Regions from separate parts of the Ponticoccus litoralis genome, predicted to be linked through region 1. Evidence: riboswitches for the same ligand, from Rfam matches in the RefSeq annotation. Region 1 holds a riboswitch; each other region holds the start of a gene.
What was found. Region 1 has a riboswitch for cobalamin ahead of bluB (5,6-dimethylbenzimidazole synthase). Riboswitches for the same ligand answer to the same signal wherever they lie in the genome.
Positions count from the first base shown of each region.

Region 2: linked by a shared signal. The riboswitch ahead of ABFB10_RS06915 (DUF1636 family protein) and the one ahead of bluB (5,6-dimethylbenzimidazole synthase) in region 1 are both predicted to bind cobalamin.
Region 3: linked by a shared signal. The riboswitch ahead of ABFB10_RS22455 (hypothetical protein) and the one ahead of bluB (5,6-dimethylbenzimidazole synthase) in region 1 are both predicted to bind cobalamin.

Region 1 covers NZ_JBDNCH010000004.1:197,565-207,098, reverse strand. The annotation lists gene ABFB10_RS21630 (TRAP transporter small permease) at 1-469, shown strand, start outside; gene ABFB10_RS21625 (TRAP transporter large permease) at 466-1,824, shown strand; cobalamin riboswitch at 2,198-2,378, shown strand; partial or broken gene bluB (5,6-dimethylbenzimidazole synthase) at 2,420-3,113, shown strand; gene ABFB10_RS21615 (2-oxo acid dehydrogenase subunit E2) at 3,307-4,629, opposite strand; gene mdeB (alpha-ketoglutarate dehydrogenase) at 4,626-7,301, opposite strand; gene ABFB10_RS21605 (Lrp/AsnC family transcriptional regulator) at 7,437-7,898, shown strand; gene ABFB10_RS21600 (NAD(P)/FAD-dependent oxidoreductase) at 7,935-9,134, opposite strand; gene ABFB10_RS21595 (creatininase family protein) at 9,387-9,534, shown strand, end outside.
Region 2 covers NZ_JBDNCH010000002.1:1,193,163-1,202,696, forward strand. The annotation lists partial or broken gene cobN (cobaltochelatase subunit CobN) at 1-2,079, opposite strand, end outside; gene cobW (cobalamin biosynthesis protein CobW) at 2,112-3,164, opposite strand; gene ABFB10_RS06915 (DUF1636 family protein) at 3,161-3,556, opposite strand; cobalamin riboswitch at 3,637-3,841, opposite strand; gene cobO (cob(I)yrinic acid a,c-diamide adenosyltransferase) at 3,875-4,498, shown strand; gene ABFB10_RS06925 (FAD-dependent oxidoreductase) at 4,883-6,928, opposite strand; gene ABFB10_RS06930 (TetR/AcrR family transcriptional regulator) at 7,048-7,704, shown strand; gene ABFB10_RS06935 (Lin0512 family protein) at 8,086-8,427, shown strand; partial or broken gene ABFB10_RS06940 (Lin0512 family protein) at 8,427-8,766, shown strand; gene ABFB10_RS06945 (HAD family hydrolase) at 8,773-9,372, shown strand; gene ABFB10_RS06950 (metallophosphoesterase) at 9,369-9,534, shown strand, end outside.
Region 3 covers NZ_JBDNCH010000004.1:376,326-385,859, reverse strand. The annotation lists gene ABFB10_RS22470 (hydantoinase B/oxoprolinase family protein) at 1-181, opposite strand, end outside; gene ABFB10_RS22465 (hypothetical protein) at 184-546, opposite strand; partial or broken gene ABFB10_RS22460 (hydantoinase/oxoprolinase family protein) at 824-2,182, opposite strand; gene ABFB10_RS22455 (hypothetical protein) at 2,936-3,247, opposite strand; cobalamin riboswitch at 3,373-3,578, opposite strand; gene kce (3,5-dioxohexanoate:acetyl-CoA acetone transferase) at 4,074-5,003, opposite strand; gene ABFB10_RS22445 (3-hydroxyacyl-CoA dehydrogenase NAD-binding domain-containing protein) at 5,018-5,869, opposite strand; gene ABFB10_RS22440 (branched-chain amino acid ABC transporter ATP-binding protein/permease) at 5,967-8,477, opposite strand; gene ABFB10_RS22435 (branched-chain amino acid ABC transporter permease) at 8,482-9,357, opposite strand; gene ABFB10_RS22430 (ABC transporter substrate-binding protein) at 9,429-9,534, opposite strand, start outside.

The DNA of each region.
Region 1 (9,534 bases):
CGCTGCGGTCGCGCGTCTGGCCACGATCTGGGCGTTGCTGGGCGGCCTCGTGCTGCTGGCGGTCGTGGCAATCAATGTCTTCACGGTCCTGGGCGGCATCGTCGGCCGGCCTTTTTCCGGTGATTTCGAGCTGACCGAAATCGGGATCGCGATCGCCGTTTTCGCCTTCCTGCCCTATTGCCAGCTGACCGACGCCAACGTCACGGCCGACATCTTCACCGCCCGCGCACCGACCCGGGTGCTGGCCGCCTTGCGGGCGCTGGCCTCGCTTCTGGCCTTCGGCTTCGCGGCGCTGCTGGTCTGGCGGATGTCGCTGGGCATGATCGATCAGAAGACCTACGGCTATGTCACCGCCATCCTGCAGGTGCCGATCTGGTGGGGCTTCATGCCCATCCTGGTCTCGCTGGCGCTGCTGGTGGCGACCGCGCTGGTCACGCTGGTCGAAGCCGGCAGGGAGGTGCGCGCATGACCGATCCGATCACGCTGGGCATCCTGGCGCTGGTGATCCTGATCGTCCTGATCGCCATCCGCATTCCCATTGCCTATTCCATGATCCTCGTCGGCGGCGCCGGTATCGCGCTGCTGAACGGTCCCGCCCTGCTGTTGAGCCAGCTCAAGACGCTGGGCTACGGCCAGTTCTCGATCTACGACCTGTCGGTCGTGCCGATGTTCATCCTGATGGGAGAACTGGCGACCGGCGCGGGCCTGAGCCAGGCGCTGTTCCGGGGCGCGAACGCCTGGCTGGGCTGGATGCGCGGCGGCACCGCAATGGCCGCCATCGCCGGCTGCGCCGGGTTCGGGTCGGTCTGCGGATCGTCGCTGGCCACCGCCTCGACCATGGGGAAGGTCGCGCTGCCCGAACTGAAGCGCTACAACTATTCCGGCGCCCTGGCGACCGGATCGCTGGCGGCGGGCGGCGTGCTGGGCATCCTGATCCCGCCCTCGGTCGTGCTTATCGTCTACGCGGTCATCGTAGAGGCGAACATCGTCACCATGTTCGCGGCGGCCCTGCTGCCGGGCATTCTGGCGGTGATCCTCTTTATCCTGACCATCGCCCTTTACGTCACCATCCGCCCCGAGGCGGGCCCGCCGGGCGGCGCCTCGACCCGCTCCGAATTCCTGCGCGCCACGCTGGGCCTGCTGCCGGTGATGGTGATCTTCGGGCTGGTGCTGGGCGGTATCTACGCGGGCTTTTTCAATCCCACCCCGGCGGCTGCGGTCGGCGTGTTCCTCGTGTGGCTCTACGGCGCGGCCAAGGGACGACTGGGCCTCGGAGCGACCGTCGCGGCGCTCAAGGCGACCGCGCGCACATCCGGCATGATCTACCTGATCCTGCTGGGCGCGGAGCTGATGAAGATCTTCATGTCGCGCATCGGCCTGCCGCAGCAGGCAGCCACCTGGATCGCCGAAAGCGGCATGGCGCCGATGATGGTCTTGATCTTGCTCTTGCTCGCGCTGATCCTGCTGGGCTGTCTGATGGACAGCCTGTCGATGATCCTGCTGGTCATTCCCTTCTTCTGGCCGATGCTGCTGGAGATCAACGGCGGCCTCTACCAGGGGGCAGAGGGATCGGGCTTTGGCATGAGCACCGAGGAGCTGAAAGTCTGGTTCGGGATCCTTGCCCTGATCGTGGTCGAGTTGGGGCTGATCACGCCGCCCGTGGGGATGAACGTCTTCATCATCTCGGCGCTGGCCAAGGACACGCCGATGATCGAGACCTTCAAGGGTGTGGCGCCTTTCTTCGCGGTAGAACTGCTGCGCGTGGGGCTGTTGCTGGCCTTTCCGGCGCTGACCCTCTGGCTGCCACGGCTTCTGGGAGGATAGCGATGGCCCGAAACCACGGTTGACCGCCGATGGTGCGATCTTTCCCCGGCAGAAGGCGCTTGGGGCGGATCGTGCCCTTGCCGCAGCCCGGCTGTCTGGCAGGGTCCCTGCGCGCGGCACCCGGCGCGCCCCGCAGCGCCCTGGCGGCCCTGCCTTGCGACGGTGGAAGAGGGCAGCGGCATGATCGAAAATCCCGTGGCCCGGGGGGGAGTGCCCCCCGGGCCACGGGTCTTTATCGCGGTGGCGCATCTGCGAGGGCCAGCGCGATACCATTGGCCGGGCTCAGGCCGCGCCCGAAGTCTGCAAGGCCGCCGCCGGGCGGGCCACAGGGCTTTCGAGGGTGAAATTCTGTTTGCGAGCCGCATGTGCCCGCGGGATAAGGGCGGCATCAGGTGCCCTCTTTGGGGGAGAATCGGGAAGCCGGTGCAAGTCCGGCGCGGGCCCGCCGCTGTAACGGGGATCGTCAGGCAACGGCCACTGGGCGGCAAGGCCCGGGAAGGCGCCATGGCGAGAGGATCCGGAGCCAGAAGACCGGCCTGATGTCATTGCGTTTCGGGGTGGAGCCCGCGGCGCTTTGAACTGTGCGAGGTCCAAGATGCCCCCCGAACTATCCGCCGAACCCGTGGTTCCGCAGCCCGCCCGCCACTTCGACGACCGGGAACGTCAGGCGCTCTACGATATCATCGACGCGCGCCGCGACGTGCGGAACGAGTTCCGCCCCGACCCCATCGACCCGGCAGCCCTCCGGCGCATTCTTGCAGCGGCGCATGCGGCGCCCTCGGTCGGCTTCATGCAGCCACTGGGATTTCCTTCTGATCCGTGACCCGGACCTTCGCGCCGATGTCCACGCGGCCTTCCTGCGCGCCAATGCCGAGGCGCAAGAGATGTTCGACGGCGACCGCAAGGCCCTGTACCGGTCGCTGAAGCTGGAAGGCATCCTGACCGCTCCGCTGAATATCTGCGTGACCTGCGACCGGACCCGGGGCGGAAAGGTGGTTCTGGGCCGAACCCACAATGCCGACATGGATCTCTATTCGACGGTCTGTGCCGTTCAGAACCTCTGGCTGGCCGCCCGCGCGGAAGGGGTGGGCATCGGCTGGGTCTCGATCTTTCGACCAGACGACCTTCGCGGCCTGCTTGGCATCCCGGACCACGTTGAAATCGTGGCCTATCTCTGCGCGGGATACGTCGACGCGCTTTATCCGAAGCCAGAGCTTGAAGCCCGGGGCTGGCGCAAGAGGCTGGCGCTTGACAGCGTGATCCACGATGACCGCTGGCCCGCACCCTAGCCGCATCCCGGCGTCGACAGATGGCGCGGGGCAGGGCCGATTTGCGCCTGTTCCATTGAACGGCGCCGCCTGATGATCGTGCGGACCCGTGGCCCGGATTGGCGCCGCCTGCGCCGATCCGCCCCGGGCCTGCCGCTTGGCGGGGCAGGGGCGGCGCCAAGCCGGGCTGGCGCCGCACCCGCCCGGTCAGCGATCACACGGACAGTCTGCGAAGGTCGCCCATGACCTCGGAGACGTGGCGCAGGAAACGCGCTGCCGCGACCCCGTCCACGACCCGGTGATCCCAGCTTAGGCTCAATGGCTGGATCAAACGCGGCTGGAAGGCAGAGCCGTTCCAGACCGGCTGGGTTTCGGCGCGGGTCATCCCCAGGATGGCCACTTCCGGCGCGTTGATGATGGGCGTGAATCCCGTGCCACCGACCCCGCCCAGCGAGGAAATCGTGAAGGTCGCCCCCTGCATGTCGTCGCGTTTCAGCCTGCCCTGCCGCGCGCTGGCAGCAAGAGAGGCCATTTCCGCGGCAATCTCGCGCAGGCCCTTTCGGTCGGCTTCCTTGATGACCGGCACGACAAGACCATCGGGGGTGTCCGCCGCGACGCCGATGTTCCAATAGTGCTTGAGCACGATGTCGTCGCCGTCGAGCGACGCGTTGAAGCGCGGATGGGCCTTCAATGCACAGACCGTGGCCTTGACCGCAAAGGCCAGCATGGTGATCCGCGCATCCTCTGGGCCGGCTTCGGTGTTGAGCCGTTTGCGGAAGTCCTCAAGATCGCTGACGTCGGCCTTGTCGAAGTTGCAGACATGCGGGATCAGCATCGCGTTGCGGGTCAGGCTTGGCCCGGAAATCCGCGCGATGCGGGGCAGGGGCATGCGTTCGATCGGGCCGAACACGGCGAAATCCGGATTTGGCCAGTCGGGCAGATCCGGCAGGGCGGTCCCCTGTCCGGCCTTGGATGGCGGTGTGGTCAGGCGTGTCTTGACGAAGGCCTCGACATCGTCGCGGGTGATGCGGTTCTTCCGCCCCGTGGCGGGCACCTCGTCGATGGCCACACCCAGTGTTCGCGCCAGCTTGCGGACGGACGGCGAGGCATGTGAGGGCTTGCCGCCCTTGTCTGTGCCCGGCGCCGGGAGTGCCGACACCGGCATCGGCACCGGGACCGACGGGGGCAGGAGTGCCGGATGCGACACCGCGCCGGGTTCCGCAGGGCCACTGTCCGGCGCGGCGCGTGCTGTTTCCGCCGCTTGCGGCGCCACCGGGGGCGCGGGCTCTGGCGCGGCGGCAATTTCCATCAACAGGACAAGGCTGCCCTTGCTGACCCGGTCGCCCTCGGCGACCTTCAACTCGGCGATTGTGCCGATACGCGGGCTGGGCACGTCCAGCGTCGCCTTGTCGGACTCGAGAACGACAAGCGTGTCATCCACGCAGACCGTATCGCCAACGGCGACCGGGATCTCGATGATCGGGACATCGTTGAAATCGCCTATGTCCGGGACATGGATTTCGACCGTGGTGTTCATCTGGCCGCCCTCACATCCGCCAGGGCGCATCGGCGAGCCGGGTCGATGCCCAGGTCACCGATGGCCTGCGCCAGCACCGATGCCCCGATCTCGCCCCTGCGCACCAATGCCTCGATTGCAGCCAGGGCGACGTGCTGGCGATCCACCTCGAAGAAACGGCGCAGCGCGGCGCGGTTGGCAGAGCGACCGAAGCCATCGGTGCCGAGAATGGTCATCCGGGTGTCGAGATAGGGGGCGATCTGGGCCGGAACCGCGCGGACATAGTCGCTGGCCGCGATGACCGGTGCGTCGCCGCCAATCATGCGTTCCACATGCGAAACCGCCCGATTGCCAAGCCGACCCTGCCGTTCGGCTTCGGCTGCATCGCGGGCCAGCTCGCTGAAGGAGGTGACCGAGTAGAGATCGCTGGCGATGCCGAAGCCCTGCAGGATCTCTGCGGCGGCAATGACCTCGCGCAGGATCGTGCCAGAGCCCAGCAGCCGCACCCGCGGCCCATCGCGGTCATGGCCCCCAAGCCGGTACATGCCCTTGATGATATCGCCTTCGACCCCCTGCGGCATGCTGGGCTGGGCATAGTTCTCATTCATGACGGTGATGTAGAAGAACTCGTCGCGTTTCTCGTCCAGCATGCGCGTCATGCCGTGGTCCATGATCACCGCCAGTTCATAGGCATAGCAGGGGTCGTAGGCGCGGCAGTTGGGGATCGCGGCGGCGGCAAGGTGGCTGGAACCGTCCTGGTGCTGAAGCCCTTCACCCGACAGCGTGGTGCGCCCGGCGGTTGCCCCCAGCAGAAAGCCACGCGCGCGCTGATCGACCGCCGCCCAGATCAGGTCGCCAACCCGCTGGAAGCCGAACATCGAATAGTAGATGTAGATCGGCAGCAATTCGGTGCCATGCGTGGAATAGGCCGTTGCCGCCGCGGTCCAAGAGCTGAGGGCGCCCGCCTCGGTGATGCCTTCCTCCAGAAGCTGGCCATCGGCTGTTTCCTTGTAGAACAGCATCGAATCCGCGTCTTCGGGCTCATATTTCTGGCCGTTGGGCGCATAGATGCCCACCTGCCGGAACAGGTTGTCCATGCCGAAGGTGCGCGCCTCGTCAGCGACGATCGGCACAAGGCGCGGGCCGAAGGCCTTGTCGCGCAACAGCCCGCTCATCATGCGGACCGCCGCCATCGTGGTCGACATTTCCTTGCCGTCGGCCTGGGTCGCGAATTTCGCGAAGCCGGCCAGGGCGGGGCGGGGCGGGGCAGGGGAATCCGCGTGACCGGGCCGGCGCGGCAGATACCCGCCAAGCGTCCTGCGGCGATCCTTGAGATAGGTCACTTCGGGGCTGTTGTCGCCGGGGTGGAAGAATTCCAGCGCCTCCACCGACTTGTCCGTCAGGGGCAGGTCGAAACGGTCGCGGAAGGCCTTGAGCGCCTCGATGTCCAGCTTCTTGGCCTGATGGGCGATCATTCGCGATTCACCGGCGCCGCCCATGCCATAGCCCTTCTTGGTCTTGGTCAGGATGACGGTCGGGCGCCCCTTGTGCGCCTTGGCAGAGGCAAAGGCGGCGTGCAGTTTCTTGAGATCGTGGCCGCCGCGCTTCAGGCGGTGAATCTCGTCATCTGACATATGCGCCACCAGTTCCGCCGTTGCCGGATCCGCATCGAAGAACCTGGCCCGATTGTAGTCGCCATCGCGCGAGCCGAGAGTCTGATACTCGCCGTCCACGGTTTCGGCAAAGCGGCGCAGCAGGACGCTTTCGCTGTCACGGGCAAAGAGGTTGTCCCACTCCGAGCCCCAGAGCACCTTGATCACATTCCATCCGGCACCGACGAAAAGCGACTCAAGCTCCTGGATGATCTGGCCGTTGCCACGCACCGGCCCGTCAAGCCGCTGCAGGTTGCAGTTGACCACAAAGGTAAGGTTGTCCAGCTCTTCGCGTGCCGCGAGGGTCAGCGCGCCGATGGATTCCGGCTCGTCCATCTCGCCATCGCCAAACACACCCCAGACATGGCGTCCCTGCGTATCGGCAAGGCCCCGGGCCTGAAGATAGCGCATGAACCGCGCCTGATAGATCGCCGACATCGGCCCGATGCCCATCGACCCCGTCGGCATCTGCCAGAATTCATCCATCAGCCAGGGATGCGGGTAGGAACACAGGCCCTTGCCGGGCACTTCCTGCCGGTAGTTGGCGATGTCGCTTTCCGACAACCGGCCCTCCAGGAAGGCGCGGGCGTAGATGCCCGGGGCCGAATGCGGCTGGAAATAGACAAGATCGCCGCCGAAATCCTCGGTCTTTGCCCGGAAGAAATGGTTGAAGCCGACCTCGAAGATCTCGGCCGCCGAGGCATAAGAGGCGATGTGTCCGCCCAGTTCGCCATAGGCCTTGTTGGCGCGGACCACCATCGCCAGAGCGTTCCAGCGCATCGTCGCGATGATCCGCTCCTCAAGCTGCAGATCCCCGGGATAGGCCGGTTGCTGCGACAGCGGGATCGTATTGCGGTAGGCCGAATAAGGCAGCCCGGACGTGGTGACGCCCAGACGGCGGGCATGGTCCTGAACCCGGTTCAGCACGAATTGCGCGCGTTCCGGGCCATCGGCCAGCGCCATGGATTCCAGCGAGTCCAGCCAGTCCTTCGTTTCTGCCGGATCGGGATCCTGGCGGGGTATTGCGTCATGTCTGGACATGGGGTCCTCCGTGTTTGACGCAGGATAGCCCGGTGTCGTTGGAGTCTTGCGCCAAAGTTGCTAAGAACCGCGCCAGAATTGGCATGAATCCCCAAGATCGTCCGATTTAAAAGCGAAACCAGCCAAGGAGCGGCGATGTTCGAGCCGGACGAGATCGACCTCAGGATTCTGCGCGAACTGCAACAGGATGCCCGGATTTCGCACCAGGTCCTGAGCGAACGGGTCGGGCTGTCGCCGTCGCCCTGTTCCCGGCGCATCCGCATTCTGGAAAGCAAGGGGATCATCACCGGCTACAGCGCCCATATCGATGCGCGCAAGCTGGGTTTCTCCATGAACATCTTCGTCTCGGTCAAGCTTGCGCATCAGGTCGACAGCGGGCTTGTGAATTTCGAGCGCGCGGTCAAACAGTGCCCCGAAGTGGTCGATTGCTGGCTGATGACCGGGAACCGCGACTACCTCTTGCGGGTTTCGGTGCGGGATCTCGACGAGTTCGAACAGTTCCTGACAGCGCGTTTGACCAAGATCGACGGCGTCTCGTCGATCGAGAGCTCGATTCCGATCCGCCAGGTCAAGGGCGGCATGTCGCGCTTGACCTGACAGGGGCATATCCGGCGGGACCGGACCGTCCGTTGTCTAAAGCAGGGCCTTGAGATCGGTATCGGGATCGGAAACCTGCGCCTGTTCCGGCGACCGCCCCGCTTCGATCAGGCGCTTGCCGATCATGTATCCACGCGGGTCGTTCATCGCGTCGACGGCCAGCAGCCTTTCTCCCTGGAAGTACCAGTTCGACTGGCCGCCGCGCGCGGCCTGACGGACGACAACCCGATCGTAGCCTGTGTTCAGCCCGGCGATCTGCAGTTTGACATCGAATTGATCGGACCAGAACCAGGGATTTGGCACGTAGTCGGCTTGTTGCCCCACGATGTTGGCGGCAACCGCTTCGGCCTGGTCGATGGCGTTCTGCACGCTTTCCAGCCGGATCATGCTGTCCCGGTAGGGGAGGCGCGTACAATCCCCCGCGGCCCAGATGTCGCGGTCTGCGGTCCGCCCGCATTTGTCCACGACAATGCCGCCATCGCAGGGCAACCCTGCGTCCCGGGCCAGTGCATCGTTGGGCTCGATGCCAATTCCGACAATGACGAAATCGACCTCCTGCGCCGTGCCGTCCGAGAAGTGGGCGGTGATCGCCGTGCCGCGTTCAAGTCTGTCCAGCCCGACCCCTTCCCGGATAACGACGCCCCGGGAGCGGTGCAGCGTCCGGAAGAAATCCGAGGTTTCGGGCGCCGCCACCCGTTGCAGGATCCGCGGTGCCATTTCGACCAAGGTCACCGACAGGTCCGAATTCGCGGCGACGGCGGCCGCCTCTAGCCCGATGTACCCGCCGCCAATCACCAGCACCCGGCGCCCGGCCTGAAACTCCGGCGCCATGCGATCCACATCCTGCAGGTTGCGCAGGTAGTAGACACCGGGCAGATCCCCGCCGATCGCCGACGGAAGCCGCCGCGGACGCGCGCCGGTGGTCAAGGCAAGCTGATCATAGGCCAGACCCTCGGTATCGAGCAGGAGGCGCTTGGCCTGCCTGTCGATTTTCCGCGCCGTTTGCCCGCGGATCAGCGTGATACCCTGATCGGTGTAGAAGCCCTCGGGTCTCAGGTAGAGCTGTTCCCGCGCCATTTCGTTCCGCAGGTACTTCTTGGACAGGGGCGGACGTTGATAGGGCAGGTCCGGTTCTTCGCAGACCAGGGTGATCTCGCTGTCAGGGTGCAGGCTTCGGGCCTTGGCCGCCAGCGCGAAACCCGCCTGACCGCCTCCGGCGATAACCAACTTCTGCATGTCTTCCTCCCGGGTGGTTTCCAGATTTATGGCGTTGCGCTTTGCGCGGCATCGCGTCGCATCCCGGAACAGGAGATCCGCAGTGATTCGCAGGTTTCGAGACCCATCTTTCTGAAAAGATGCTTGTCTTACAGCGCGTTATAAGTTTTACCAAATAGTTTGACCATTTGCTATGTTTTTTTCTACGCTCACGGAAAGGGAGGACAAAATGATCAAGAACAAACTGGCGCCGGTCAGAAAGAGACCTGCGCGATGAAGCGGTACTGGGCGGATTATTCCAGGCGTGCTTTCGCGGAGCTGGACCACGAACGCATCATCGCGGTTCAGCCAATCGGGGCGATCGAGCAGCACGGGCCGCATCTGCCCATGTCCGTGGATGCTTGCACCGTCGACAACCTTG
Region 2 (9,534 bases), on a different contig from region 1:
GCCCGTCGCCGAAGACGCTGTCCTTCACGTCGCAGACAAAGCGGTCGATCCGCGTGATCGCCTCGGCCAGAGAGGTGGCGGCGTCGAGCCCCAGATCCCCCTCGACCCCCAGCGCCTGCGCCTCGTCTCGGATGTCCTGCTGCAGCCGGTCGCGCCGCCGCGGGTCCAGCCCGTCGGCGTTGGAGAACTCGTCGAGCAGGCTTTCCAGACGCGCCAGCCGGTCCGGCGTGCCCGAGGTCTTCAGCGGCGGCGGCACATGGCCCAGCGTCACCGCGCCGATGCGGCGCTTGGCCTGCGCGGCCTCGCCGGGATCGTTGACGATGAAGGGGTACAGTACCGGCAGGGCGCCGGTCAGCGCCTCGGGCCAGCAGGTGTCGGACAGGGCGACGGATTTGCCCGGCAGCCACTCCAGCGTGCCATGTGCGCCGATATGCACCAGCGCATCCGCATGCCGCTGAAGCCAGAGGTAGAAGGCGACGTAGCCGTGGCGCGGCACGCGCGACAGGTCGTGGTAATCGTCGTCCCGGCTCGCGGCCTCGCCGCGCTCGGGCTGCAGCGCGACCAGCGCAGTGCCCAGCCGCAGCACCGGCAGGGTGATCCCCTCGGGCGTCGCGGCGGTATCGGCCTCGGGCGCGCCCCATGCGGCCTGCAGATCCGCGCGCAGCGTCTCGGGCAGCGTGTCCAGCGCCGCCGCGTAATCCGCCCAGGGCCAGACCAGCCGGGCCGCGGCCAATGTTGCCTCGTCCAGCCCGGTTTCGACCGCATGGCCCGCGGCCCGCAGATCCTCCAGCATTGCCCGGGCCGAGGCCACGGCATCCAGACCCACCGCATGGGCCATCTGCCAGTCGCGCCCCGGGTAGGTCGACAGAACCAGCGCCACCCGCCGCGCGTCGGCCGGGACAGCGGCCAGCCGCCGCCACCCCGCCACCCGGTCACAGAAGGCCGCGACACGGCCCGCATGCACCCTGTGCACAACACGCGAGAACTGCAGGTCCGGGTCGCGCTCGCCCGCTTCCTTGAAGGACAGGACGCCGCCGAAGATCCGCCCGTCCACCTCGGGCAGCACCACGTGCATGGCCAGATCCGCCGGGGACAAGCCGCGCTCCGCCGCGTCCCGGGCCTCGCGGTCCGAGGTCGCCAGCGCCGCACTGGAACACCGGCACGCCGCCAGCGTCCAGCGGCGAGGCCCCGCCGCCCGAACGCCCGGAAAAGGCGGTCAGGTTCACGATCACCTCCGGCGCCAGCGCCGCCACCTGCCGCCGCAGCCAGCCCGTGGCCTCCGGCGCCTTCAGCGAGGGCACGAAGAGCGCCGCCACCTCGAAGCCCCGCGCCCGCAGGCCCTCCATCACCGCCTCGACCGGCTCCAGGTCCGCCGCCACCGAGGTAAGACCGGTAGAAGACCACCACCGCCCCGGGTTTCTTCTTGGTCAAAATACCGTCGGGGGGCTCGGCCTGTCCGAGCGGGGGGCAGACAGCCCCTCCGGCAATCGCCCCGAAGGCCACCGCCGGACAGCAGACGCCCTCCTCGGGCGTCCATGCGCCGACCTGCGGCAGGCCCTTGGCGCCTCGCACCGGTCCGGCATAAAGCCCCGAGGCCAGCGCCATCTGCGCCAGCGCCGCCTGCGCCGCCACCGCGCCGCCGCTGTCGCAGAGATGCTGCAACCGGCGCAGCGTGGAGACCGGCAGGGTCGAGACCGCGTCCAGCCGCGCATCCACCCGCCCGTCGGCGGGCAGCACCGCCAGCGCGATGCCCTTCTCGCGGCACAGCGCCTCGACCTGTTGCAACCCATAGGCCCAGTAGGGCACGCCGCCGATCAGCCGGATCAGCACACCCTTCGCCCCCGCCAAGGTCTGCTCGACATAGGTGTCGACCGACAGCGGGTGCTTCAGCGCCGCAAGGTTCGCCAGCCGCAGCGCGGGCATCCGCTTCGCGCCGCCGCCGCGATGCCAGCCCGCCGCAAAGGCCCCAAGGTCCGAGTCCGAGAAGGACAGCACCACCAGATCGCCCGGGTCCTGCGCAAGGTCCCGAGGGGTGTCGGCCTCGTCCAGCCCGTGGCTTTCGCGAAAGATGACATGCATGGGCGTGCGGCGGGCCCAAGGCCCGCCCTACATCAGGCGGCGACCGGCGCCGCGCCAAGGATCGCGCGGATCGCCTCGGGCTTCACGTCGTCATGTTCGGCGATGACCACCACCTTCGAGACCCGCGCCTCACCGGGCTTCCACGGGCGGTCGTACTGGTGGCGCACCCGCGCGCCCACCGCCTGTACCAGAAGGCGCATCGGCTTGCCCTTGACGCTGGCATAGCCCTTGACCCGCAGGATGTTCAGCTCGTTCGCCAGCCGCTCGATGGCGGTGACCAGCTGCTCGGGGCTGTCGAGTTCCGGCAGCTCCACCACGATCGACTCGAAATCGTCATGCTCGTGGTCGTCGTGGCCGTCATGATGCGAGGGGCGCGCGTCCATGTCGTCCTCGGCGGCGGCCTCCAGCCCGAGGATGACGCGCGGGTCGACCACACCCTCGGCAACCTCGACCACCGGCAGCACGCGCGGCGCCTCGGCGGCGATGATCGCCTTGGCCCCGGCCACACCCTCGGGACCGGCAAGGTCGGGCTTGGTCAGCAGGATGATGTCGGCGCAGCTGATCTGGTCCTCGAAGACCTCCGACAGCGGTGTTTCGTGATCGAGGCTGTCGTCGGCCAGCCGCTGCGCGTCCACCCGCGCCACGTCGGGGGCGAAGCGGCCCGAGGCCACGGCCTCGGCATCGGCCAGCGCGATCACGCCGTCGACGGTGATCTTCGAGCGGATATCGGGCCAGTCGAAGGCCTTCAGCAGCGGCTTGGGCAGGGCGAGGCCCGAGGTCTCGATCAGGATGTGATCGGGGCGCGGCTCCAGCGCCATCAGCGCCTCGATGGTGGGGATGAAATCGTCGGCCACGGTGCAGCAGATGCAGCCGTTGGCCAGTTCCATGATGTTCTCGGCGGGGCAGTCGGGGATGGCGCAGCCCTTCAGGATCTCGCCATCCACGCCGACATCGCCGAATTCGTTGACGACGACCGCGAGGCGCTTGCCGCCCGGGTTCTGCATCAGGTGGCGGACCAGCGTCGTCTTGCCGGAGCCGAGGAAGCCCGTGATCACGGTGACGGGCAGTTTCGAAAGATCGGTCATTCGGCAGGCTCCTGCGTTTGCGGGGTCAGGGGTGGGATGCGCGCGATGCAGTTGCGCTTGAAGTGCTCGGGACGCTGGCGCCACGGGATCAGCCCGTCCGCCGTCTGGTGATAAAGCGACGCGCCTTCCAGCAGCATGTCGGAATGCGACGCCTCGTCGACATTGCCGAACACATAGGTCCAGCGGTCGCCGCCCCGCAGCGCGACGGTGCAGCCGAGATCGCAGTTCTGCAGGCACTCGACGGCGGTGACGCGCACGCCTTCGGGCGCGTCCCGCGCGGTGATCTCGTCGTACAGACGCTGTCCGGGGCGGCGGTCGTCGGCGGGGACGTCCATGCCCTTGCGGCATTTCACGCAGACAAGCAGTTCGGTCGGGGCAGTGGGCGCGGTCATCGTCTCTCCTGTCCGGGGGGATGACGGGCGCGGCCCTTCGACAGGGACCAATCCCGACACCGGCACACCCCGTCCGGTCTCAAAAGCTCTTCTCGCTGGCAGGTCTCCCGGCTTGCGGATCTCGGGCCTTGCGGCCCAGCGGTCCCCGACCTTCCCGGCGCGATGCCAGTGGCGATGGGGCCCTTTCCGGTTCACGGTCGCGGGGGCGGCTGCGCCTGACCCCGCACGGGGCTGCACATTCCCTTTTCACCTGTTTACACAGGCACCAGCAGGGTGCGAGATGCGCCCATTCGCCCCGAGTTGTCAAGGAGAAGCGCCATGTCCGACACGGTCACCCCCGAAGAGCAGGCCCGCCACGCCGAGAAGATGAAGAAGATCAAGGCGGCGCGCGATCGGATGATGGCAGGCAAGACCGGCGAGAAGGGGCTGATCATGGTCCACACCGGGCCGGGCAAGGGCAAGTCCTCCTCGGGATTCGGCATGGTGATGCGCTGCATCGCCCATGGCATGCCCTGCGCGGTGGTGCAGTTCATCAAGGGCAACTGGATCACCGGCGAGGCCGAGATGATCCGCGAACGCTTTGCCGAGGAATGTCGGTTCTTCGTCTCGGGCGAGGGCTTTACTTGGGAAACCCAGGACAAGGCCCGCGACATCGCCGCCGCTCAGGCCGGGTGGAAGATCGCGAAGGAACAGATCCTCGACCCCGAGATCCGCTTCGTGCTGCTGGACGAGATCAACATCGCGCTGCGCTACGATTACCTCGACATCGACGAGGTGGTCGATTTCCTGCTGCACCAGAAGCCCGAGATGACCCATGTCTGCCTGACCGGCCGCAACGCCAAGCCCGAGCTGATCGAAGCCGCCGACCTGGTGACCGAGATGACGCTGGTCAAGCACCCCTTCCGCGACGGGATCAAGGCGCAGAAGGGGGTGGAGTTCTAGGCTCCCACCGTTCCTAGTGCGGCGTTTCGCGGGCCGGGCAAGGCCAAGCGGGTCGTCGCCCCCTTGGATCGTTTCGCACCAAGGCGCGCAGCGACCGTGCCGCGCGATCCGGCGACCTTGCTCCCGGGTCGGCTCTCCCGGCGGCGCTGCCCAAACGATCCGATGGCCATGCCGGAGCGTTGTCTCTGCCGACAGCCCCGTCCGCCCGTCATCTCTCCCGACGGCCCTGCCCCTGCGTTGCCTCCCCTGCGCGTCTTCCCGTCCGGCGGCGCTGCGCTTGCGTCGCCCCGTCCGGCGGCGGCTGGACGCTGGAGGCAGTCCCGCCGCCCGCCGCGCCCCCGGCCCCATGCCGGGATGCGGTGAAGGGCCCGGGATGCGCGGCGGTCAGATGTCCTTCATCAGCCTCAGCGCATCGTAGATCGCCGCGTGGGTGTTGCGGGCGCTCACCGCGTCACCGATGCGGTAGAGCGCGAAACCCCCGTCCGGGTTGCGCGTCAGCTCCTGCGGCTGGCCGTCGATCAGCGCGTCGTAATCCACCGCGCCGCCGTTCGAGGACAGCGGCTTCAGCTCGAAATACAGCTCGTCCATCGGCAGGGTGCCGTAGTTCACCACCACCTGATCGTAGGTCTTTTCGGTCTTCAGGGCGCTGTAATCGGTGCCGATCACGGCCTTCAGCCGGTTGCCGTCGCGGGTCACGTCCTTGAGGCGGCGGGTCACGGTGAAGGTCACGTCCTTGTCCTGCAACGCGCGCATGTAGGGCACGAGGTTCATCGCCATGATGTCGGGCGCGAAGGTCCGGTCGGGGGTCATGATCTCGACCGTGCTGCCCGCATTGGCGGCAACCTCGGCGGCCATGACACCGGGATGATCGCCGCTTTCGTCGTAGATCAGGATGTTCTGGCCGGGCTTCACGTCGCCCGCGATGATGTCCCAGGCGGTGACGACCAGATCCTGCTCCTTGCCGCTTTCGAAAAGTTCGGTGTTGGGCAGGCCGCCGGTGGCCACGATCACCACGTCGGGGTTCAGGGCAGTGACGTCTTCGGCCTCGGCCCATGTGTTGAAGCGGAATTCCACGTCGCGCGCCGCGCATTGCGCCATGCGCCAGTCGATGATGCTGATCATCTCGCGGCGGCGCGGGTTCAGCGCGGTCAGGCGCACCTGTCCGCCCGGGTCGGGCTGCGCCTCCAGCACCGTCACGGCATGGCCGCGCTCGGCGGCGACGCGCGCCGCCTCGAGCCCGGCGGGACCGGCGCCGACGATCACCACCCGCTTGCGGGTCGACGCCGGTTCGATGGTATGCGGCATGGTCAGTTCGCGGCCCGTGGCGGCGTTGTGGATGCACAAGGCATCGCCCGCCTGATAGATCCGGTCGAGGCAGTAGGTGGCGCCGACGCAGGGGCGGATATCGTCCTCGCGCCCCTCCACGATCTTCTTGACGATATGCGGGTCGGCCATGTGGGCGCGGGTCATGCCCACCATGTCCAGAAGCCCCGCCGCAACCGCATGGCGCGCCGTCGCCACATCGGGGATCTTGGCGGCGTGGAAGGTGGGCATGCCGGTGGCCTGCTTGACCCGACCGGCGAAATCCAGATGCGGGGCGTTCTTCATGCCCTGGATCGGGATCAGGTCGGTCATCGCCGGGTCGCTGTGGATCCGGCCCCGCACCACGTTGAGGAAATCGACCATGCCCGAGGCGGCAAGCCGCCCGGAAATCTCGATGCCGTCCTCTTCGGTGATGCCGCCCGCCTCGGCCTCGTCCGCCGTGTAGCGCAGCCCCACGATGAAGTCGTCGCCCACCCGCTTGCGGATGCCACCCAGCACATCCATCAGCAATTGCATCCGCGTGTCCAGCGTCTGGCCGCCGTAGGGGCCATCGAGGTCATTGGTCAGCGGCGACCAGAACTGGTCCAGCAGGTGGCCGTAGACCTGCAACTCGATCCCGTCCATGCCGCCTGCCTTCATGCGCTCGGTCGCATCGGCGAAATCGGTGATGATGCGCTCGATGTCCCAGTCCTCGGCCCGCTTGGGAAAGGCCCGGTGGGCCGGTTCGCGGTGCTTGGAGGACGACACCGAGGGCAGCCAGGCCCCCTTGTTCCACGCCGTGCGGCGGCCAAGATGCGTCAGCTGGATCATCACCGCGCAGCCGTGGTCGTGGCAGGCATCGGTCAGCTGGCGGATCCACGGCACCACCTCGTCGCGATAGGCGAGGATATTGTTGAAGACCGGCGGGCTGTCCTTGGACACCGCCGCAGACCCCGCCGTCATCGCCAGCGCCACGCCCGCCTTCGCCCGTTCGGCGTGATAGGCGGCATAACGCTCCTTGGGCATGCCGTCCTCGGGGTAGGCCGGTTCATGGCTGGTGGTCATGATCCGGTTGCGCAGGGTCAGGTGCTTGAGCTGGTAGGGCTGAAGAAGCGGATCGCTGGACATGGCTGTGCCTTCTTGCTGAATGGCGGCACTTTTCGGGAAATGTTCACTTGTGTCAACAAAAAGATCACTAGTGTTTATTTCCTTGTACAGACGCGGTCCCGGGGATAATCATCGCGGCCATGACGACACAGGCAGAGCCCCCCCACCCCGAGGAAAAGACCAGCGGCTGGCGCGGCTCGCGCGAGGTCTGGTTGCAGGCCGCGCAGGCGGCGCTGATCGCCTCGGGGGTCGATGCGGTGAAAATCCAGCCGCTGGCCAATGGCTTGCAGCTGTCGCGCACCAGCTTTTACTGGTTCTTCAAGGATCGAAAGGCCCTCTTGGATGCGCTGCTGGAGGAATGGGACGCCAAGAACACCGGCGCCTTCGTCGAGGCCAGCGCCGCCTATGCGGAGACGATCTCCGAGGCGATCCTGAACCTGATCGCCGTGTTCCTGGACGAGACGGCTTTCGAGCCGCAGCTGGACTTTGCGATCCGGGGCTGGGCGCATAAGTCCGAGGTCGCAGCGGCGCAGATCCATGCCGCCGACGAGGTCCGCATCGACGCGATCCGGGCGATGTTCGCGCGGTTCGGCTTTGCCGCAGACGAGGCAGAGGTGCGCGCCCGCACCGTCTACCTGACCCAGATCGGCTATATCTCGATGCAGGTTTCGGAAAGCCTTGCCACCCGGATGCAGCGCACGCCCGGCTACGTGAAGACCTTCTGCGGCACCGCCCCGACCGCCAGCGAACTGGCCCGCTTCCACGCCCGGCTGAGGTTCGACCCGGCGGCGCCCTGACTGCGGCGGGCCATGGGCGCGCAAAGCCTGCGGCCATGGCGCGGACGGATCAGCGGGGCCTCTGGAAAGGCTTCACGGCCCGACGGCCTGACCAGGCCACCAGAGCGGGACGCCACCCTCGGGCAGCTTGGCGCGGACAGGATGCCAGCAGGCCCGGCAGGCGCGCCCCGGCAGGCGGTTTCCGCCGCGACGCGTGTTGTTCCTCCGCCGCCCTGCCGATGAACCTCCTGCCCCCCTTGCCGCAGGTTCCGCAGGGCCCGGAATGACCGCCCCGTCGAAAACCGGGCACCGCTGCGCATCCTTGTGGCCGATGTCCTTCAACAGGCTGCCGTCCCGCGTTATAGATACGACGCACGCCGCCAGCTTCGAAGGATCCGCCCCATGCCCAAACGCCTTCTGACCGAATTCGGCATGGGCACCTCGCTCCGCCGGCAGGACTATACGCAGGCCGCCTGCCGGGGCGTCGAGAACGCGCTCTGGCACAATTCGATCAACCTCGCCGAGCTGTTCGGCAAGGAGAAGGCGGATATGCACATCACCGTCGACGTGGGCGTGCAGCAGCCCGAGCGTGTCGACGTGGCGAAGGTCGCGGCGGTCTTTCCCTACGGCACCGTCTCGGTCACCGTGACGAAGGGCGGGCTGGACGTGCCGCGCCCCGATGGCGACGGGCTGCCGACCGTCATGGCGAATGTCGCGATCTCGGTCGCGCTGGAGGGCATCTGATGCAACGCTTCATCATCGAGATGGGCATGGGCAACGACCTGCACGGCATGGACTATACCAAGGCGGTCGTACCGCGCGATCGAGGATGCGCTGCGGCACTCGTCGATCCCGCTCTTCGGCGCGCTGGGGCTGGACCATGCCGAGATGCGCGTGCAGGTCACCGTCGCCGTGCAGGAACCCGAGCGTGTCGACTGCGCCGCCCTGACCGCCCGCCTGCCGCGCGGCAAGGCCGAGGTCCGCGCGGTGCACGGCGGGCTGAACGTGACCAATCCCGACAGCAAAGAGGTCACGGTCATCGCGCAGGCCGCCGTCGAGGCCTTCCTGCCCAAGCAGGTCTGAGCCGTGATGCCCGCACTGATCGTCTGGGATTTCGACGGCGTCCTGAACGCCAACCTGCGCGGCGGGCGGACCTTCTGGGCCGACAACATGAAGGCCGATCTGGGCATCGACCCGCGCGGCTTCAGCCACGAGATGTTCACGGCGGGCGACTTTCGCGACATCCTGCGCGGACGGCGGGATCTCCTGCTGCATGTCTCGGACTGGCTGGCGCGCCACGGGCATGACCTCAGCGGCGAGGATTTCCTTGCCTACTGGTTCGAAAAGGACGCCCATCCCGACGCCGAGGTGCTGGGCTGGCTGAAGGCGCATCCGGCGCGCCATGTCATCGGCACCAACAACGAACACCGGCGCTGCTGCTACATCGAGGAGCAGATGGGCTATGCGGCCCATGTGGACCATGTCTTTTCTTCGGGCCGGATGGGGGCGGCAAAGCCCGACCCCGGCTTCTTTGCACAGATCGAGCACTGGGCCGGTCTGGCGCCCGCGCGCATCCTGCTGGTCGACGATGTCGCCGCCAATATCGCCGCCGCCACGGCCCGGGGCTGGCAGGGGTTCCATTTCACCGACACGACCCGCAAGGCGCTGCCCGAAAGGCTGGGGCTATGAGCGCCCCGGCCCGCGTCACCCGCTACCGGATCACCGCGCGCCGCGATGTGCCCGCGCCGCGCCTCAGCCTCGCGCTTGTCGCCGACCTGCACGCCTGCCGCCCCTTCATGGACCTGCCGCGCATCCGGGCGCTGGTGGCGCAGACCAATGCGCTGGGGGCCG
Region 3 (9,534 bases), 180 kb from region 1:
CGGTAACCGCCTGCGCGATCATCCGGCCCCGGATGTCGAATATCCCGGCGGAAAGGTCGCCCGATTCCCGCACGATGGGGTTGAAGGCGGTCCGCATGAGCGTCTGTGCCTGCTCTTCGACGATGGCGATCAGCCGGTTCCACAGGATCTGGCGTTCGATTTCGTTCAGTTCGCGGGCCATGTTCAAACCTTTTCAAGCACGAGGTTGGATTTGCTGTCGATCCGGCCTGTGAAGGCGGCGGTGACGAAGGTCGTGGTCTGCGGTTCGGCGACCAGGGCCGGGCCCTGGAAGCTTGCGCCGGCAGCCAGGTCGGGGCGCCAGTAGATCGGCACGTCCCGGTAGTCGTGGTCCGCAGGAAGGAAGACCGAGCGGTCGCCGATCGCGGCGGCGTCGAAGGCGGTCCCGTCGGCCTGTCGCGGTTCGAGCCGGCTCCTGCGCGGTCGAGACGACGATGGACCAGGACAGGATCTCGATGTCGCGTTCCGGGATGGTACGGCTGAACAGTCGCGTATAGCCGGCCTCGTAATCGGCCCTGATCTGCGCAACGTCCTTTTCGGTCAGCGTGCCCGCCGGCACCGGCACCTGGATTTCGTGGCCCTGACCGACGTAGCGCATATAGGCGGTGCGGGTCTCGACCAGGTCGGCTTCGGGCTCGCCGCTGCGGACGATGCCGCGGGCCTCGGAGGAAATCTCGTCCAGAACCGCGTTCGCGCCGTTCAGGTCGAACTGGTCCAGCGTCATGTAGCGGCTGCGCACCACCTCGTAGGCGATGGGGGCGCGCAGGAAGCCGACGGCAGAGCCGACGCTGCAGTTGGCCGGCACGATGACGCGCCCCACGCCCAGCTTTTCGGCCATGCGGACCGCATGCAGGGGGCCGCCGCCGCCAAAGGCGATCATGGTGTAGCGCGACAGGTCCGCACCATGTTCGACCGAATGGATGCGCGCGGCATTCGCCATGTTCTCTTCGACCATCTCGGTTATGCCGAGCGCCGCTTCGGAGGTGCTGACATCCAGCGGGTCGCCGACATCGCCCTTGATGGCGGTCCCGGCGGCGTCGACATCCAGATGCATCCGCCCTTCGGCGAAGGTTTCAGGGTCGATCCGGCCCAGCACCACATTGGCATCCGTCACGGTCGGCTTGACGCCGCCCTTGCCATAGCAGGCAGCCCCGGGCACCGAGCCGGCGCTCTCCGGCCCGATCGCCAGACGGCGCATGGTGTCAACATCGGCGATGGACCCGCCACCGGCCCCAATCTCGATCATCTCGACCACCGGGATCCGCACCGGCATGCCGCTGCCCTTCTGGAACCGGGCCGCGCGCGCGATCTCGAAGTTGCGTGCGGTCTGGGGAAGGTAGTCGTCGATCAGGCAGATCTTCGCGGTGGTGCCTCCCATGTCGAAGGACACAACCCGGTCTTCTTCCAGGCTGGCGGCAATGCGGCTGGCAAGCACCGCGCCGCCGCTGGGGCCGGATTCGACAAGGCGGATCGGATAGCGGATGGCAGCCTCCAGCGTGGTCATGCCCCCGCCCGAGGTCATCAGGAACAGCGGGCAGACAAAGCCGTTGTCGGCCAGCGTCTTTTCCAGCGCCCGCAGGTAGCGGGCCATGATCGGCTGCACGTAGGAATTGCAGACCGTGGTCATGAAGCGCTCGTATTCGCGCACCTCGGGGCAGACGTCCGACGACAGCGTGATCTCTGCCGTGCAGCCGGCGTCGATCAGCAGAGCGCGCACGGCCTGCTCGTGGGCCGGATTGGCATAGGAATGCAGCAGGCCCACGGCGACCGCCTCGATGCCCAGGCGGTTCAGTTCGGCGGCCAGTTCGGTGACGCGGGCGCGGTCGAGCGGCAGCAGGACATTGCCGCGCACATCCATCCGCTCGGTCACCGTGAAGCGCAGATCGCGCGGCATCAGCGGCGCCGGCTTTTCCAGCTGCAGATCGAACTGATCGTAGCGGGATTCATATGCGATTTCGAGGCTGTCGCGGAAGCCCTCGGTCGTGATCAGCGCGGTCCTCGGCGCCCTTGCGCTCGATCAGCGCATTTGTGGCCGGGTGGTGCCATGGACGAAGATATCGATATCGCTGGGGGCCAGCCCCGACTGCTCGCGGACGATGGTCACACCCGCCATGATGCCACGTTCGGGCTGCTCCAGATCGGTCGGCACCTTGGCCGTGAACATGCCCTTGGGCGTTTCCAGCACCACATCGGTGAAGGTGCCGCCGATATCAGCTGCCAGACGTGTCTTGGTCTTTGCGTGGGTCATGGGAACTGCACTCCGTTTGCCTTGACGGTTAAGTGTCACGGGCCGTCTAGTGAGGGAAACGAAACGTTTTTTTACCGCTATCGATTATTTCGATAGTCCCGTGTCGGGGCATTGAGGCATGGGTGCAGAGCGACCGTCGGGCCGGTTTCGCGGCCTTTCCCAAGCACGGCGGGTGTTGCGGATGTCGGCGCGGATCCCCCGGGTCGTGCGGGCTCTGGTCGGGGCGCGGGATATCGGTCTTTGACCTTTCGGCCCGCCGGGGTGCAAAGTGGCTGGTCCCCGGATTGGCCCGGGCGCCGGGATTGCTGCTCTGGTGGCCGACAGGGCCGGGCCCGCCGAGGTTGGCCGGGACCTCGATGTCAAGGTCGGCGGCGAGCAGATGCGCGGCTGTTGCGCGGGGCCGGGACCGTGCGGCGCGGCCTGCTTGTCCGCCCGTGCCGGGATGGGCCTTCAGCGGCCCGGACATGGTCCACCGGCGTGAACCGACCGCCCGGGGCGCCAAGCGGGGTGCCGCCGGTTCACGGGTCGCGGGTCACGGCGCGCGCTTGACAAGCGAGGGCCGGTCGGTCGTCCTTGGCAAATGCTTCCGCAAGGCGCCCCCTGTTCGCTCAGGCAGAGGAGGCCTTCAGGGCTAGGGCTTTCCTGCGGCGGCGGCCCCTGCGTGAGGGTTCAATGCGGCAGGCGGTAGGACCGTCGGGCCTGCGCGCCGCCGCGCCTCTGCCGCTTTGGCATCGCAAGGGGCAATGGCGTCAGCGGCGCTTCCAGCGAGCGTGTCAGAAGCCTGCAGAATTCCGCCACGGTCGGCGAGTGGGCCATGAACGGAGCGGCCTTGTCAAAGGCGTCCCGCGCGGCCTGCAGATAATCCGCATTGCCCGGCAAGCCCGCGATCCATTGCATATAGCCAAGCTGCCCCATTTGCCGCGCCTCGTCGGCTGGCATCGCTCCGGTGTCGAGTTGAAGGATCGTGCGTTCCAGTGTCATTGCGCCCTCCGCGCAGGGGAGGGGGCATGAACGGAGGCGGCGATGTCCACAGGGCCGTCAGGTCCATATGTCGTCTCTCCAGTCCCAGAGCGCCCCGCCCGGGTTAAGGTGACTGCGGTGCGCAACAGCACGCACCGGAGATGGCAGGTCTCCTGACTTGCGGGTCGCCGCTTTCCCGAACCTTCCCGAACCGCTTCGGTTCAGTGGTGTTCTTCGGGGTCGCTCGCCGCTCACAGTTGCGGGGGCAGTTGCGGAGTTGGGTCAAGGCCCTCACCGCATTCCCTTTTAAACCGGCCCTTTCAGGCCGGTCACCATCGCCTTCTGAATTGCAGAATTCCGGGCAAAAGTCGAGTGGAATTGCCAATGGCGGCCAATACGGCGCTTGCCGTCCAGCGGGGTGTTTCCCCTGTCAGCCCCCAGGCCAGACCGCGCCTTGCCCGCCCGGGGGATGCGCCGGAGGCTCCGCTGCCGGACATGCCTTGGGTCGGCGACCTGCCCCCTGATGCGAACTGGAAGGCGGGCGCCTGTGCCGCCTTCGTTCGCGATGCCCGTGCCCGCAGGTTCGTCTTCCGGCGCGGGGGGCCGGACCGTAGAAGCGCGTTGGCGATGCCCGGGCGCTTCGGGGTCCGGCGACAGAGGACGGTCACCGGATGGATCCGGCACCGCGACCGTCGCTTGCCGTGCCTGCCCGGACGCGACGCCGACGGTGCCGCGCAACCCGGCGATCAACAGCCCGTATCCGGGGGTAAGGTCGACGGGCGAAAGCAGCGCCCCGGCCTCCGGTGAACCGGATCGAGTGCGCCGCGCCCCCGTCCGTCAGGGCCGGTCAGAAGCCGACCTGATCCGCCCCCTTCAGGTGCAGGATCTCGCGCGCCTCGTCCGGGGTTGCTAGTTCCAGCCCCAGCCCCTCGATGATCTGGCGGGCCTTCGTCACCTGCTCGGCGTTGCTGCGCGCCAGTTGCCCCGGTCCGGCCCAGAGCGAATCCTCCAGCCCGACGCGGATATTGCCGCCCATGGCCGCCGCCATCGCCGCGATGGGCAGCTGGTTCTTGCCCGCGCCCAGAACCGACCACTGGTACTGGTCGCCGAACAGCCGGTCCGCCGTGCGCTTCATGTGCATGACGTCGTCGGGATGCGCGCCAATGCCGCCCATCAGGCCAAAGACCGTCTGGATGAAGAGCGGCGCCTTGACCAGTCCGGCGTCGAGGAAGTGCTTGAGGTTATAGAGATGCGCCGTGTCGTAGCATTCGAACTCGAACCGGGTGCCGAGCGGCCCGAGCGTCGTCAGGATGTACTCGATTTGGCCGAAGCTGTTGTTGAAGATGATGTTCTTGTTGCCGAGGTAGTCGCGTTCCCACTGGTGTTTGGGGTTCGGAAAGCGCTTGAGCATCGGGAAGAGGCCGAAGTTCATCGACCCCATGTTGAGCGAGGCGACCTCGGGGCGGTGCGTTTCCGCCGGGCGGACGCGTTCCTCGATGCTCATGGTGGGCGCGCCGCCGGTGGTGATGTTCACCACGCAGTCCGAGGCCTGCTTGATCACGCCGAGGAAGGGCGCGAAGGCCTCGGGCGACTGGTCGGGGCTGCCGTCCTCGGGGTTGCGGGCGTGCAGGTGCACGATGGCCGCGCCCGCCTCTGCCGCGCCGATGGCGGCTTCGGCGATTTCCGAAGCCGTGACGGGCAGGTATTCCGACATCGAGGGCGTGTGGATCGCGCCGGTCACGGCGCAGGTGATGATGACCTTGCGGGGTTTCGCCATGGTCTGGGGCTCCTTCAGGATTGTTCGGATGCAAGGTGGCGACGCAGGGCGGCCAGCCGCGCGTCGCGCCTGTCCTGCCGGGCGCGGATGGTCTCGGGGCTGCGGTCCTGCGTCCAAGTCGCGGCGATCTTCTCGGCGTTCTCGACGGAAAAGACCTCCGGTCCCGCCGGTTCCTCTGCCAGACGCGCGTAGAAGCCGCCGTAGCGGGTGGCGTAGTCGATGATGCCGCCGGGGGCGTTCAGGTCGATGGTCTCGATCGGCCCCATCAGCGCCCACCGCAGGCCCAGCCCGTCCTTGATGGTGGCGTCCAGCCCCTCGACGCTGACGACGCCCTCGCCCAGAAGCCGCAGCGCCTCGCCCAGAAGGGCGCCCTGCAGGCGGTTCAGGACAAAGCCGTCGCGCTCGCGGGTCATGCGCACCGGCACCTGCCCGATATCGCGGTAGAGCGCTTCGGCGCGGTCCATGGTCTCTGTCGCGGTCCATGGCGCGGGGCAAAGCTCGACCACCGGGACAAGATGCGGCGGGTTGACCGGGTGCCCGACAAGGCAGCGGTGCCGGTGTTCAAGCCCCTCGGTGAAGCGCGAGGCGACGATGGCGGAGGTCGAGGAGGCGATGATGGCCCCGGGCGGGGTGGCCGCATCGAGCCGGGCGAAGAGGTCGGTCTTGACCTCGATCTTCTCGGGCCCGTTCTCCTGCACGAAGCTGACGCCCGCGACCGCCTCTTCCAGCGTGGGACAGGTGCGGATGCGGGCCAGCGTCCCGTCGCGGTCCTGCAAGAGGCCCTCGGCCAGCAGGGTGTCGCAGAGCACGGCCATGTCCGCGGCGAAGCGGTCCAGAACGGCGGCATCGGCGTCCCAGACCTGCACGGAATGCCCGGCGCGGGCGAAAAGCGCGCTCCATGCGCGGCTCGATCAGGCCCGCGCCGATGATGGCGACTGTCTCGGTCATGTCAGGGCCCTTTCGTTACAGCCACAGGACCTGGCGGCGCAGGTCGATGTCATGGGCCAGCGCGGCGGATGGCCCGTCATGGATGATGCTGCCGCGTTCCAGCGCGACGGTGCGGTCCGACAGCGTCAGCGCGAGGTCGAGGTTGTGGTCCACGATGATGATGGACACCTCTTCGCGCAAGCGGTCGAAGGTCTCGAACAGCTGCTCGACGATGGCGGGGGACAGCCCCTCGAAGGGTTCGTCCAGCAGCAGCACGCGGGTGTCGCCGGACAGCGCGCGGGCCACGGCGGCCATCTGCTGCTCGCCGCCCGAAAGGTAGTCGGCGGGCGTGTCGATGCGTTCCTTCAGGCGGGGGAAGTAGGACAGGATGCGCTCTTCGTCCCAGTGGATGCCCGCGCCTGTCTGGCGGCGGATGCGGCCCAGTTCGAGGTTGTCGCGCACCGACATGCCCGCGAAAAGGCCGCGCCCCTGCGGCACGTAAGAGATGCCCGCCCGGGCCATGGCCGCCGAGCTGAGGCCGTGAATGGGCGTGCCGTCCAGCGTGATCGCGCCGCTGCTGACCGGGGCGATGCCGATCAGCGCCTTGAGCAACGTCGATTTGCCTGCGCCGTTGCGGCCCAGAAGCGCGAGGATCTCGCCCTGCCGCAGGTCGAAGCTGACGTCGTGGATGATGTGGCTCTTGCCATAGCTGACGTTGACCTTGTCCAGCGACAGCAGCACCTTGTCCTGTACGGCGCTGGTGCGCTCCTTTCCCGCCACCGCAGAGGTGCCCGAGCCGATGTAGACCTCTTGCACGCGCTTGTCGCCGCGCGCGTCGGCCACGGTGCCGTCCAGCAGCACCTCGCCCTCGTTCATCACGGTGACGTGGTCGGCCAGTTCAAAGACGCGGTCGATGTCGTGTTCCACCAGCAGCACCGGGATATCCGCCGAGAGCGCCTTGAGCAGGTGGCCGATGCGCTCGCGCTCTGCCACCGAAAGGCCCGCAAGCGGCTCGTCCGCCAGCAGGATGCGCGGGTGGTTCCCCAGCGCAAGGCCGAGGTCCAAGAGCCGCTGACCGCCGTAAGAGAGCGAGGCAGCCTCGGCGTCCTCCATCCCCGAGAGGCCCGCGTATTCCATGATCTGCGCGGTATGGGCGTTGACCTCCGAAAGGGTGCGGGCGCGGATCAGCGGGTTCATGCGCTGCGCATCGCCCGCCTGCACCGCGAGCCGGATGTTCTCCTGTACGGTCAACGAGGGGAACAGGTTGGTGATCTGGAAGCTGCGCCCGATGCCCGCCGCCGAGATCTCCTCTGGCGTGCGGCCCGACAGCGGCTGGCCCATCAGGGTCACGCTGCCCGCATCGGGTTTGTAGAGACCGGACATCAGGTTGAAGGCAGTCGTTTTGCCTGCGCCGTTCGGGCCGATCAGAGCGTGCAGGGACCGGTCGCGGACCGAAATGTCCACCGCGTTCACCGCTTTCAGCCCGCCGAAGGCCTTGGAGATGCCCTTGGCCTCGAGCAGGGGGCCGTCGCTGTGCTGCGCGGGTTTCAGGAAGTCGGGCAGGGGATGCACCCCGGCCTTGCGGCCCGCCATGGCGGCGCCGGTCTCTGCCGGTGGGTTCAGATAGCGGCGGATCTGGCCGGGAATGCCGATCAGCCCCTCGCGCGCGAACAGCACGAAGCCCATGAAGACAAGGCCGAACCACAACAGCCAGTTGTCGGTGTAGATCGACAGATACTCGCGGAAGAGGATGTAGAACAGCGCGCCGAGCGCCGGGCCAAGGTAGCTGCGCATCCCGCCGATGACGACCATGGCCAGCAGCTCGCCCGAGAAGATCACCGACATCGGCTCTGCCGAGGTCATGCGGTTCTTGTAAAGCAGCAGCACCCCCGCCAGCGCCGTGATCGTGGCGGACAGGACGAAGGCCGCAAGCTTGTAACGGTCGACCTTGTAGCCAAGGAAGCGCGCGCGCTGCTCGTTCTCGCGGATGGCCAGAAGGACGGTGCCAAGGGGCGAGTTGTTGAAGCGCCAGAGCAGGACCATGACAGCGAAGGCGATCAGGGCCACCAGCCAGTAGTAGGGCTGCGACATGCTGAAATCGAGGCCCGCGAAGGCCGGGCGCTCGATCCCGCCAAGGCCGTTCTCGCCGCCGGTGACCTCGGTCCAGCGGAAGGCGATGGAAAAGCCGAGCGCCGAAAGCGCCAGCGTCATCAGCGAGAAATAGACCCCCCGGCGGCGCAGGATCAGCGCGCCGAAGCCGGTGGCGATCACGGCGGTGGCGATCACGGCCACCAGCAGTGGGACAAAGAAGGCGCCGCCCATGGCCAGCGAGGTCAGCCCCGCGAGGTAGGCGCCCAGCCCGAACCACGCGCCGTGGCCGAAGCTGACCAGCCCTGTGCGGCCCGCAAGGATGTTCAGGCCCATGCAGGCCGTGCCGTAGACCACGACCTCGGTGGCCGAGGTATAGGTCAGGCCCGCGGCGATGATGACGAAGGGCAGCGCGACAAGCGCCGCTGCGGCGATCAGAAGCGGATGGATGCGGATCATGACGTCACTCGAACCGGAGGATGCGTTCGCCCAGCAGCCCGCGCGGGCGCACCAGCAGGACCACGAACATCAGCAGGAAGATGGCGGCGGTCGACCATGTCGACCAGCCCACCGCCACGAAGAGGCCCTTGGTCAGGCCGACCAGCACGGCGGCAAGGATGACGCCCCAGAAGGACCCCAGCCCGCCGATCACCACCACGACAAAGGCCAGCACGATGATCTCGGCCCCCATGGCCGGGTGTACGGTGTGAATGGGCGACAGAAGCACGCCCGCCAGCCCCGCAAGGCCGATGGCGATGCCCGCGATGGCCGAAAGGTAGGGGCGCAGCGAGATGCCCGGGGAACCCACGATCTCGGGGTTCTGCACGCCCGCGCGCACGATCCGCCCGAAAGAGGTCTTGTTCAGCAGCACCCAGAGCGCGGCGACCGCCGTCACCGCCACGGCGATGAGGAAGAGGCGATAGCGCGAATAGATGAAGTCGCCCATGAAGACCTGACCGCGCAGGATGTCGGGCATGTTGTAGTTCTGCGGAGAGGCGCCGAAGATCCAGCGCAGCCCCTGCTCGATCACCATGGCAAGGCCGAAGGTCAGCAGCAGCGAATAGAGCGGGTCGATGCGGTAGAAGCGGGTAAACAGCGTCCGCTCGGTCAGCATCCCCAGCCCCGCCACGATCAGCGGCACCAGCACCAGCGCGCCGAAGAAGCCCACGTAGGGCGTGATGACGATCGCCAGATAGGCGCCGATGGCGAAGAAGGCCCCGTGCGCAAGGTTGATGATCCCGCCCAGCGAGAAGATCAGCGACAGTCCCAGCGCGATGAGCAGGTAATAGGTGCCGTCCAGCAACCCGTTCAGAACCTGCGCGATGAATAGCCCCAGCATGGCGGTGCGTCTCCCCCCATTTCGTTTCTTGGATAGGCGGGCAGGGCGCGCGAACGCCCCGCCCGGATGGTTCAGAGGGAACAGGTCCCGCCGGTGACGCTTTGCGCCAGCGTCTCAAGCGGCTCGTCGGATCCCGGCAGCGGGTCGGATGTGGTGAAGATGTCGTATTCGTTCTGC